Regions from separate parts of the Cellulomonas sp. SLBN-39 genome, predicted to be linked through region 1. Evidence: riboswitches for the same ligand, from Rfam matches in the RefSeq annotation. Region 1 holds a riboswitch; each other region holds the start of a gene.
The links. A riboswitch is a leader RNA that binds a small molecule or an ion and turns the genes downstream of it on or off. The one in region 1 is predicted to bind thiamine pyrophosphate.
Positions count from the first base shown of each region.

Region 2: linked by a shared signal. The riboswitch ahead of thiM (hydroxyethylthiazole kinase) and the one ahead of FBY24_RS08055 (thiamine ABC transporter substrate binding subunit) in region 1 are both predicted to bind thiamine pyrophosphate.
Region 3: linked by a shared signal. The riboswitch ahead of FBY24_RS04880 (MFS transporter) and the one ahead of FBY24_RS08055 (thiamine ABC transporter substrate binding subunit) in region 1 are both predicted to bind thiamine pyrophosphate.

Region 1 covers NZ_VFOA01000001.1:1,754,301-1,758,241, reverse strand. Annotated here, with positions in the region: gene FBY24_RS08060 (iron ABC transporter permease) at 1-1,375, opposite strand, end outside; gene FBY24_RS08055 (thiamine ABC transporter substrate binding subunit) at 1,377-2,453, opposite strand; TPP riboswitch at 2,530-2,652, opposite strand; gene FBY24_RS08050 (hypothetical protein) at 2,721-3,158, shown strand; gene FBY24_RS08045 (helix-turn-helix domain-containing protein) at 3,166-3,387, opposite strand; gene FBY24_RS08040 (DUF4235 domain-containing protein) at 3,525-3,815, shown strand; gene FBY24_RS08035 (hypothetical protein) at 3,871-3,941, shown strand, end outside.
Region 2 covers NZ_VFOA01000001.1:3,845,914-3,849,854, forward strand. Annotated here, with positions in the region: gene thiD (bifunctional hydroxymethylpyrimidine kinase/phosphomethylpyrimidine kinase) at 1-904, opposite strand, end outside; gene FBY24_RS17505 (thiamine phosphate synthase) at 901-1,614, opposite strand; gene thiM (hydroxyethylthiazole kinase) at 1,611-2,447, opposite strand; TPP riboswitch at 2,439-2,536, opposite strand; gene FBY24_RS17515 (ExeM/NucH family extracellular endonuclease) at 2,705-3,941, opposite strand, start outside.
Region 3 covers NZ_VFOA01000001.1:1,073,236-1,077,176, reverse strand. Annotated here, with positions in the region: gene pheA (prephenate dehydratase) at 1-138, shown strand, start outside; gene FBY24_RS04890 (response regulator transcription factor) at 152-817, opposite strand; gene FBY24_RS04885 (histidine kinase) at 820-2,205, opposite strand; TPP riboswitch at 2,312-2,420, shown strand; gene FBY24_RS04880 (MFS transporter) at 2,409-3,752, shown strand; gene FBY24_RS04875 (diacylglycerol kinase family protein) at 3,733-3,941, opposite strand, start outside.

The sequences.
Region 1 (3,941 bases):
CGGTCCGCACCACCAGGGGCACCGCGACGACGGCCTGCGCGACCGGCACGAGCACGCCGCTGGTGCGCAGGTCCACGTCGAGGCCGAACGGGGCGTCCATCGCGACGAGGAACCCGAACCCGACGGTGACGGCCGAGACGCCGAGCGGCAGCATCATGACCGCGTCGAGGCCGCCGACCGCGCGGCGCAGCACCGGGCGGCGCGGGCGGCGCGAGACCACCAGCGCGACGAGGCCGCCCACGACGAGGGCGATGACGGTGGCGTCGAGCGCGACCCGCAGCGACGTGACGGCCGCCGCCAGGGGCGTGACGCGCAGCGTGTCGGCGGGCAGCGCGAGCGCGGCGTAGTGGTCGAGGCCCCAGCCGGTCGGCGTGCGCAGCGACCGGACGACGAGGTTGACCAGCGGCAGCGCGAGCAGCCCGACCACGGTGACGGCCGTGACGACGACGGCCGTGACGTCGACGGGGTCGCGCCACCGCACCGGGTGGGCGGTGCCGACGGGCTCGCCGAGGTCGAGGGCCCGCTCGGTGCGCGCCCGCGCCCGGGCGGCGGCGGCGAGCGCGCCGGCGACGACGACGAGCTGCAGCACCGACAGCACGGCCGCGGCGCGCAGGTCGAGGTACTGGGTGGTCTGCACCCAGATCTCGGTCTCCACGGTGCCGAACCGCCGCCCGCCGAGCACGAGGACGGTGCCGAACGCCGTGGCGCAGAACAGGAACGTCAGCGAGGCCGCCGAGGCGATCGCGGGGGCGAGCGCGGGCAGCGTGACGGTGCGGAACGCCCGCCACGGCGACGCGCCGAGGGACCGGGCGGCCTGCTCGGCGCGCGGGTCGAGCCGCTCCCACAGCCCGCCGACGGTGCGCACGACCACGGCGTAGTTGAAGAACACGAGCGCGAGGACGATCGCGGCGAGGGTGCCGTCGAGACCGAGTCCGCCGAGCATGCCGCCGTCGACGAGCAGCGAGCGGAACGCGACGCCGACCACGACCGTCGGCAGCACGAACGGCACGGTGACGACGGCGCGCAGCGCGTCCCGGCCGGGGAACCGGCACCGGTGCAGCAGGTACGCGCCGGGGATGCCCAGCAGCAGGGACCCGGCGGTGCCGAGGGCGGCCTGCGTGAGGGTCTGGCCGAGGATGCGCCACGTGCGCGGCCGGCCCAGCACCTCGCCGACGCCGCTGAGGTCGAGCACGCCGTCGGTGACGAAGCCGCGCCCGACGATCTCGGCGACCGGCCAGGCGAAGAAGACCCCGAGGAACGCCAGCGGGACGCCGGCCGCTGCGGCCCACCCGAGCGTGCGCCCGACCGACGCGCGACGGTCCGCCGCCGGCCCCCTGGCGGCGGCGGGCGTCACGCGCCGGTCGAGCAGCGTCATGTCAGCCGACCACCGTCGCCGACCAGTCCTCGAGCCACGCCTCGCGGTGCTCGGCCACGTCGGCCGGCGCGACGTCGTAGGGCTCGTCGGAGAGCGGGGCCCACGACGCCCAGTCCTCGGGCAGCTCGACGGACGAGCTGACCGGGTACATGTACATCGACGTGGGGATGTCGGCCTGGACCTCGTCGGACAGCAGGAAGTCGAGGAGCTGCGCGGCCCCCTCGGGGTTGTCGGCGCCGGCGAGCACGCCCGCGTACTCGACCTGCCGGAAGCACGTGCCGAGCAGGGCGGCCGTGGTGGGCTCGTCACCGCCCTCGGGCACCGTGAACGGCGGCGACGAGGCGTACGAGAGCACGACGGGCCGCGGGCCCTCGCCCCCGCCGCCGCTGAAGTCGGTGTAGTACGCCTCGCTCCACCCGTCGGCGACCTGCAGGCCGTTGTCGCGCAGGTCGGCCCAGTAGTCGAGCCACCCGTCCTCGCCGAACCTCCCGATCGTGGCGAGCACGAACGCCAGGCCGGGCGACGACGTCACGGGGTCGGGCACCACGGTCAGGTCCGCGTACTGCGGCGCCGTGAGGTCCTCGAACGTCTCCGGCGGCTCGACGCCCTGCTCCTCGAACCACGTGAGGTCGACGTTCATGCAGACGTCGCCGACGTCGATCGCGGTCAGCGCGCCGTCGTCGCCGGGCACGGCGTACGCGGCGGCGTCCTGCGCGGCCGGGGCCGTGACCTCGGCGGGCACGACGACGCCCTCGTCGAGCGCCCGGGACGCGAACGTGTTGTCGACGCCGTAGACCAGGTCGCCCAGCGGCGCGTCCTTGGTCAGCACGAGCTGGTTGACCAGGGCCCCGGAGTCGGCCTGCTGGACGATCTCGACCGTGAGCCCGGTGTCCTGCTCGAACTGCTCGAGGATCCCCTCGGCCAGGCCGAACGACTCGTGCGTCACGAGCGTGACCGTGCCGCCGTCGGTGCCCTCGCCCGCGTCGGTGCCGCCGCCGACGGCCGAGCAGCCGGTCAGCGCGAGCGCCCCGGCCAGCCCGAGGGCAGCGGTGCGGGTGCGGTGGTGGGTGGGTGCCATGAGGTGGTGCGTCCTCCGTCGTCGTCGCGGAGGGCCCCCGCGCCCCGACGCGCCCGCGGGAGCACGCCGACCGCGGGAGGAGAGAAGCCCGACTCCCTACGCCGGTGCGAGCCGGATCAGGTTCGAGGGTCTGCGGTGGTCCGCACTCTCAGCGTCCAGCACGTCCTCGCGGACGCCCGACGCTCCCCTGTCGTTCGCCGCCGATCCTAGCCCTCCCCCGGACACCCGTCCGACGCCTGCCCGCCCGGGCCTCGCTACGGTGCGGTGATGGAACCCGTCCCGGCCGTCGCCCCGCGCATCCCCCGGTCGGCGCGTGGCGTGGTCCTGGCGGCGGCCGCGGGCGCCCTCGCGGGCGCGTGGGCCGGGGCGTGGGCGCTGGTGTGGCCGGAGCTCACGCAGCCCACCGGACCCGTCGGCGGCCTCCTGCCGTTCGCCGTGGCGATCGGCGCCGCCGCCGGAGCGGTCGCGGGCGTGCTGCTGCGGTCCGTGCTTCACGCCCTGGTGCGGCAGCTCGTGCGTCGGCGCACACCGCCGCGGGCGGCCCGTGCCGTGGCCGTGGCGGTCACGGCAGCGGCAGCGGCGCTGGTCACGCACGCCGCCGTGCTCACCACCGAGGCCCCGTGGAACGCGCCGGCGGTGCTGGGCGTCGGCGCGCTCACCCTGGCCTGCGCCCTCCACGAGCTCCGCCCTTCGGGTGATGACTAGCGGGCCGCTACGGCTGCTCGACCCGCATCTCGACGCCCAGCTCGCGCATGACCTCGAAGAGCCGGTTGATGTAGAGCGTCCCGCCCCCCTGCTCCAGCTGGTAGACGTACCGGCGGTCGACGCCGATCCGCTCCGCCAGCTCCTCCTGGGTGAGGCCGGCGAGCTCGCGCATCTCGCGGAGGAAGCCGCCGAGGTCGCTCGGGCCGCGCACGTGGGCCCATGCCGTCATCCCGCACCTCCGATGAGCCGATTTTCTCTCACGTGCACATGGGACGTTATCAGCACATGCTCACGTGCGTCGATATCCGCTCACGCAGTGCGCCGACCTGCGGATCCGTCGGGGCCGCACTAGCGTCGGCCCAGGACGTGACCGACGAGCAGCAGGAGGACGCGGTGGGCGACAAGGACCAGTCGATGGTGGCCAAGATGGTCGGCCTCGGCGTGACCCTGGCCGCGGCGTGGGTCGTGCAGAAGGCGATCGACACCGCCTGGGAGAAGACCCGCGGGCACAAGCCGCCGCAGGCGGACTCGACGGACGAGGACATCAAGTTCTCCGAGGTCGCCGCCGCCGCGGTCATCACCGGCGCGCTCGTCGCGCTCAGCCGCGTCGTCGCCACCCGCGGGACCGCACGGCTCGTGGGTCGCGCCACGCGCTGACCCCCTCGCACCCTGCGCGTGGGGCAGGACGTTCGTCCCGGGTAGGGTGCGGCGTGTGAGCGAGGGACCGGGCGGCGCGCTGCCCGTCGCACGCGCCGTGACGGTCGCCGCGACGTCCCTCGCCGT
Region 2 (3,941 bases), 2.1 Mb from region 1:
CGAGCGCCCGCACGAACGGCAGGGCGTCGCACGCCGCCCGCAGGTCCGCCACCGCGTCCCACGCCTCCACGCTGAACGCCGGCGCCCCGAGGGTCGGCACGTGGTGCAGGTGGTCGACCGGCCCGCGCCCCGAGCCGACCCGCAGCGCCTCCCCCGCCGCGATCGCCCCCGTGAGCCACTCCTTGGCGTCGCGGGCCGCGCTGACCCAGTCCGGGCGCCGGGGACGCAGCGCCGCCACCGCCGCCGACAGCGAGCACCCCGTCCCGTGCGTGCTGGTCGTCGCGACCCGGGCTGCCTCGAGCTCGACGACGGTGCGCGCGTCGACCACGGCGTCCGGGCTGACGTCGTCGTCGAGGTGACCGCCCTTGAGCAGCACCGTCACGTCCGCGGACCGGGCGAGCCGGCGCGCCTGGTCCACGGCCGCGCCCCACGACGGGGCTCGTGGCTCGTCGAGCAGCACGCCGAGCTCGGGCAGGTTGGGCGTGACCAGGTCCGCCTGCGCGACGAGCGCGCGCACCGCCTGCTCGGCCCCCGCGTCCAGGAGCCGGTCGCCGCTGGTCGCGACCATCACCGGGTCCAGGACCACGACCGGCGGGCGCGTGCGGCGCAGCCACGAGGCGACCTCCTCGACGACGTCACGCGTGCCGAGCATGCCGAGCTTGACGGCGTCGACCGTGACGTCGTCACCCACGGCGTCGAGCTGCGCCCGCAGGAACGCCACGTCCGGCACGTGCACCGCCCGCACGCCGTGCGTGTTCTGCGCGACGAGGGCGGTGACGACGGCCATGCCGTACGCACCGTGCGCGGCGAACGACTTCAGGTCCGCCTGGACGCCCGCGCCGCCGGTCGGGTCGGTCCCGGCGACGGACAGCGCGCGCACCCGGCTGGGCCGGCGGGCGCTCATCGGGCCACCGCCGCACGCCCGGTGGACGACCGGTCGGCGCCGTCCGCACCCGGCGGCGGCGCCGCGGCGGACCAGGCGGCCACCAGCGCCTGCGCGGCGGCACCCGGGTCCGGCGCACCGCACACCGCGCCGACCACGGCCATGGAGCGTGCACCCGTCGCCCGGACGGCGGGCGCGTCGTCGGCCGCGAGGCCGCCGATCGCGACCACCGGCAGCGACGAGGCCGCCACGGCCGCGGCCAGGCCGTCCAGGCCGAGCGCCGGGCCGGCGTCGGGCTTCGTCGCCGTCAGGCGGACAGGTCCGCTGCCGACGTAGTCCGCCGCGCCCGGCACGGCACGCACGTCCTGCGGCCGCGCCGCGGAGACGCCCACGACCGCGTCGGCGCCCAGGAGCGCCCGCACGTCGTCGACCGCCAGGTCGCCCTGCCCCACGTGCACGCCGTGGACGAGGGCGCCGCGCGCCCGGGCGGCCAGGGCCACGTCGACCCGGTCGTCGACGACCAGCAGCGCCGGCCCGGCCAGGCGCAGCGCGTCGGCGACCGCGACCGTCACGGCGACCTGCTCGCGCACCGGCGCACGCTTGGCCCGCACCTGCACGGCCCCGACGCCCGCCACGACCGCGGCCCGTGCGACGTCGGCGGGGTGGTGGCCGGCCGACGCGCACACGTCGAGGTCGAGCACGAGGTAGATCCCCTCCGGCCCGCGGCTCACGCGGGCACCCCCACCGCGAGCTCGGCGCCCACGCGCGACGCGACGTCGTCGGCGCTCAGCAGGGACAGCTCGTCGAGCAGCGCCACGACGAACGACCCCGGACCCCGCGCGACCACCGCGGCCCGCTCGGCCGCGACCCCCAGCGCCGTCGACGCCCCGACCGCCGCCGCCACGGGGTCCGTCACCGCGGCGAACGCCGCCGTGAGCCCGCCCAGCGCGCACCCCGCACCCGTGACGCGGGCGAGGAGAGGGTCACCGACCGCGAGCCGGAGCGCCACCGACCCGTCCGTGACGAGGTCGACGGGCCCCGACACGGCCACCGCACCGCCCGTGGCACCGGCCAGCGCCCGGGCCGCCGACGCCGCCGCCTCGACGCGGTCGCGGGCGTCGACGCCGCGCCCGGACGACACCTCGCCCGCCAGCGCACGGACCTCGCTCGCGTTCCCCCGCACGACCGTCGGACGCTCCGCGAGGAGCCGGGCCGCGAGCCGCGTCCGGACCGACAGGACGCCGACCGCGACGGGGTCGAGCACCCACGGCACGCCCGCGCCGACCGCGGCCGCGACGGTCGCCTCGACGCACGCCCGCTGGTCGGGGCCCGGCGTGCCGAGGTTCACCAGGACCGCACCGGCGGACCCCGCGAGCTCCTCGGCCTCGCCCGGCACGGACGCCATCGCGGGCGAGGCGCCGATCGCGAGGACCGCGTTGGCGACCAGGTTCGACGTCACCTCGTTGGTGACGCACTGCACGAGCGGGGTGCGGGCCCGCAGCGCGGTCAGCGCCGCGCCGGCGCGGGCGGCCAGGTCGTGGGAGGGCAGGACGGCAGACGTCATGGAGGACATCCCTTCGCTCGTGCTAACGAGATCAGGTTCGACGGGTGTGATCTCAGCCCCCTCCGATGGGGGCACCCCGTGTCGCGGACCAACCTAGCGGCCCCGTGGCCCGTCCCGCGGCCGGTCCGGGGACGGTCTCACCGGTCGGACGCGGCGTCCACGTCCCGCCCCGTGCACGGCAGGAGGGACGGGCCGCCCGGCCCGTCCCTCCTGGTGGTGCTCCGTCCGTCACCCGCCGCAGCGGGCACCGGGTCGGGTCAGCGCACGCTCACCCGCACCGTGCGGCTCGTGCTGCCCTCGACGTTCGCCGCGTCGTCCGGCACGAACACCGCGGTCAGGCTGTGCGTGCCGCGGCCCAGGTCACGCGGGAGCGCGCCGATCGCGACCCCGAGCCGCACGTCGGCACGGGCCACGACCCGGGTGCCGTCGCGGAGCTCGACGGTGCCGTCGGGCAGGCGACCGGTGTCCAGGCGGACCGTCGACACCCACAGCGAGGGCAGCCAGGACACCGGCGAGCCGGCGACGCTCAGCGTCGTGGCGGACCCGACCTTCTCGACCGTGACCGTCACCGGCGCGGACTGCGAGCCCGCGACCGTCGAGCTGCCCGCGTACCGCGCGACCACCTCGTAGGTGCCCGCCGGCGTGCTCGCGGGCAGCGTCAGACGAGCCTGACCGCGGCGCAGCGTCGCCGTCCCCAGCACCTCGTCGCCGGCGACGAACTCCACCGACCCCGCGGCCGGGACGTCGGCGACGACCCGCGCCGTGAGCTCGACGCGGCGGCCGAACGCCCCGTGGACCTGGCTGTCGGGCCGGGCCGTCAGGGTGGTCGTCGACGACGGCAGCCCCGCCTCCACGGTCAGCGGCAGACGGACCGTCGTGCCGCTCGGCTGCGCGACCAGCACGAGGGTGCGGGACCCGGCCGCCGTGCCCGCCGGGATCGTCACGTCGACGGTCCCCGACGCGTCGACGCCCGAACGGGTCAGGGTGACCTCCCCGAGGACCTCCTCGTCGAGCAGCACCTCGAGCGAGGTGTTCTCCGGTGCGCCCAGGCTCGTGAGGTTCAGGCCCGAGACCCCGAACGTGAGGTCCTGCCCGGCCTCGACCGACGCCGGCAGCTCGGGCACGCCGACGGCGCGCTCCGTGAAGTCCGGCGCGAGGTCGGGGTGGGCCTCGAGGTACGCGAACCACGCCTCCCGGTCGATCAGCCCCGAGTCGGCCGTCGCGTCGCCCTCGGTCAGGATGCGGAAGTTGTCGCCGCCCTGCGCGAGGAACGAGTACGTCGCGATCCGGTACCCGGCAGCCGGGTCGACCGGCTCCCCGTCGACCGTGACCGACGTGATGCGGTCGCCCAGCGGCCGCGACGCGTCGAACGTGTACGAGACGTTGTCCGACAGGCCGAGCTGCAGGTACGGCCGGCTCGGGATCGTGCCGTCCGCGTTGGTCTGCCACTGCTGCTCCAGCAGCGTGACGACCTGCTCACCCGTCAGCGTCGTC
Region 3 (3,941 bases), 680 kb from region 1:
TGCCCCTACGTCCGGTTCCTCGGCTCCTACCCGCGCGCCGACGCCGTCGCCCCGACCGTGCACCTGGGCACCGCCGACGAGGACTTCGTCGCCGCCCGCGACTGGCTCCGCCGCGTCCGCACCGGCGAGGCGACCTGAGCGACGGGCGGCATCAACGTGCCGTCGTCGGCACCTGGCCGCGATAGGCGGCGACGACGACCTGGACACGGTCGCGGCACCCCGTCTTGCGCAGCACCTCCGAGACATGGGACTTGACCGTCTCCTCCGCCACGACGAGCTCAGCGGCGATCTCCGTGTTCGACAGGCCCCGCATGAGGCCGTCGAGCACGTCCCGCTCCCGTGGCGTCAGGGTCTCCACCAGCGCTTTCCACGCCTGCCGGTCCGGCCCTGCGACGGCACGCCGGTTCACGCGTGGGCCGAGCAGCATGGCGCCGCCCGCGACGAGCCTGACCGCGTCGACGAGGTCGCCCACCGGTGAGTCCTTGAGCACGAAGCCTCCGGCGCCCGCCGCGAGCGCCCGGTCGACGTACTCGTCGAGGTCGTACGTGGTGAGCACGAGGACCCGAATCGTCGGGTGGGCGGCGACGATCAGCCCTGTGGCGGAGATACCGTCCATGACAGGCATCCGGACGTCGAGCAGGGCGAGGTCGGGACGGGTGCGGGCCACCAGGTCGACTGCCGCGCGGCCGTCCGCGGCCGTGCCGACCACCTCAAGGTCGGGCGACGCGTCGAGCATCGCCGCGATCCCTTCCCGGACGACGTCCTGGTCGTCGGCCACCACGACGCGGGTGACAGGTGACGCGGTGCCGGCGAGCACTGTCACTCCTGGCCTCCAGTGGGCAGGCGTCGCCCAGCCGCTCCGTCTGCAGCGAGGATGGCGTCTGAACAGTCACCCGTCGGCAGGTCGACGACCAGCCGGAAGGCACCGTCGACCGCGCCCGCGGTGACGGTCCCACCCAGCGCAGCGACCCGTTCGCGCATGCCTATGAGTCCAGTGCCGGGCTCGTCGGCGGGATGGTTCGCGGCGTTCTCGACGACGACTCCCACCCCGCCGTCGCGCGAAGTCGCGATGACGGCTACGGACGACCCCGGGGCATGCCGTCGTGCGTTGCTCAGCGCTTCCTGCACCACGCGGTACAACACGTACCCCGTCGTCGCGGGGACGCCGTCCCAGCGGCCGATCATGACGACGTCCTGACCGGCCGTCCGGGCAGCATCGACGAGCGCGTCCACGTCGGCGACCCCGGCCTGCGGCGCTGCCGGTGCATCCTGCGCCCGCTCCAGCACGGCGATCACCTGCCGCAGCTCGGCCAGGGCGCTACGGGCGTCGGAGGCGACGGAGCGGAGCACGTCCGTGGCCCGCCCGTCGAGGTCGGGGTGGACGAAGGGGGCGCTCTCCGCGCGCACGGCCGCGAGCGACATGTGGTGGGCGACCACGTCGTGCAGGTCCCGCGCCAGGCGGGACCGCTCGGCCGTGACGGACCGGTCCAGCTCGGCCCGTCGTCCCACCGCGCGCGCCCACGCCGTCGCGGCGCCGTACCGCAGGGCGGCGCCCAGGGCGGCGGCGACGGTGACGGCCGCGCCGAGGTACGCGGCGAATCCGACGACGGTCCACCACCCGGCGGGGCCTCCGGTCGCGTGCACGGGGCCACCGCTCGTGAGGATCGCCATCGACGGCTCAGCGTTGAACGCCGCGACGGCCCCGACAGCCAGCACGTACGTGGGCACCGCGGACCGCAGACGCCGGACGGCCGTCACCACGGCGACACCCGCGAGGCCCCACCACCAGGAGAGCAGGAAAGTCCCCGCCAGGAGGGTGCAGAGCACCACGGGCAAGGCTGCCAGCACCACCGCGGGAACCGGGTCGCGTACGGCGATGAACAGGCCTGCCACGACGCTGAGCGCACCGAGCCACGCCAGGACGGGCAGGGCATCGCTCAGCCACGGGGCAGCGTCCCGCACCGGGTCGACCCACGACGGCGCACTCCCCCAGACGGCGACCTCCCCGTCGACAGTCGTGATCCGCCGGTACGGGTCGACGACGGACGTCCGCGCGGTCTCGACGACCACGACGACGGCCAGCGACGTCGCGACGACGAGGGCGAGTGCCGCCGGCCGACGGTCTGGCGCCAGCAGGCGCGCGGCGAGCGCGCCTCGCGGGGCAGCAGCGGGCTCGGGCGGCGGGGCGAGGAGGGGTGTGCTCACGACTCGATCGTCGGGGGCCCGGGTATGCGTGCACCACCCACCTGCGGGGGAGATCCGAGCCCGAGAACAGGGCAGCCGGTAGGCGGTGTGCGCTAGCGTGCCGGGGTCTTCGTTGCACGGGAGCCCGCACCAGCGGGCTGAGAGGACGGCTCGGGGCCGTCGACCGTCGAACCTGTCCGGGTCATGCCGGCGTAGGGAGCACCATGCCTCAGCCACGTCCTGCCGTGTCCGCACCCGCCCAGCCGGGTGCCGTCCCCGACCCTGCGCGTGCCGCCGTGCGGGGCGGGGTCCTCGGCAACTACGTCGACCAGTTCGACATCTTCCTGCCGGTCATCGCGCTCGCGCCGGTGACCGCGACGCTCTACGGCCCGGGCGACGCGGTCGCGCACGCGGGCCTCGTGCTGGTCGCGACGCTGCTGGCCCGGCCGGTGGGTGCGGCGGTGCTCGGGTCGTGGGCCGACCGGGCGGGGCGGACCGTGGTCGCGCGCACCAGCCTGGCCGGTCTCGCGGTCGCGACGCTGCTGGTGGCGGTCGTCCCCGCGGCGCTGCTCGGGCCGACGGCCACGCTCGCGGTGGTCGTCGCGCTGCGCGTGGTGTGCGGGTTCTTCGTGGGCGGCGGGTACACCGCGGGGGTGCCGTTGGCGATCGAGTGGACCGCACCCTCGCGGCGCGGCCTGGTCAGCGGCGCGATCATGGCGATGTCGCCCGCCGCCAACGCGACCATCGCCGTGCTGGTGCTCGGGCTGCTCGCCGTGCTCGGCGAGGACGGGTACGCCGCGTGGGGGTGGCGGGTGCCGTTCGTCGTCGGCGCCGGGCTGGCCCTCGTCGCGCTCGTCCACTACTCCCGGCACGTGCAGGACGCGCCCGCCCCCGGGCCCGTGCCGGCCGCCGTCGACGCGGCGCCCGGGACCGCAGCCCGGGGACCGCTCGCCGAGGTGCTCGTCGGCGCGCAGCGGCACCGGCTGCGCCGTCTGTTCGTCATGATGACCGGCCTCTGGCTGTTCACCGCGATGGCCGTCGCGGTGCTCACCGCCCAGCTCGGGGCCGTCCGCGAGCTCGACGCCGTGCACGTGACCGCCGTGATGCTCGCCGGCACGGCCGCGTCCGCCGTCACGATGCTCGCCTGCGGGCACCTGTCCACGCGCGTCGGGCGGCGCCGGTTCTTCCTCGGGTTCGGGGCCGCGTCCGCGGTGCTCGCCCCCGCCGCCTACCTCGCCGCCCTCGGCCCGGCGACGGGGGCCGGGCTCGTCCTCGCGGTCGTCGCGCTGCAGGTCGTCACCGTGTCCGTGTACGGGCCGGTCGGCGCCTGGCTCGTCGAGCAGTTCCCGCCCGGCGTGCGCTCCAGCGGGTACGGCACGGCGTACAGCATGTCGATCGTCCTGCCGTCGCTCTACCCGTTCTACCTGCCGCCCCTGCAGGACGCGGCCGGCCCGGTGGTCCCCGTCGCGGCGCTCCTCGCGCTCGCGGGCGTCCTCGTGCTGGTCGGGGCCGCGGTCGCCCCGCCCGTGGTCGAGCAGGTGCCCGAGGTCAGCCCGCGACGCGCATGACGAGGGCGCCCGGGTCGACGCGGGCGCTGATCGCGGTGGCGCGGCCGACGATGTCGCCGTCGACCTGCACGTGCTCGCCGCCCGGCACGGCGATCCGCACGTTCCGCGCGCGGGCGTGGTCGATGCGGCCGATCTTGTTCGGCAGCTCGTTGCGCACCCCGACACCCTGGAGCACGACCTCGCCGAAGA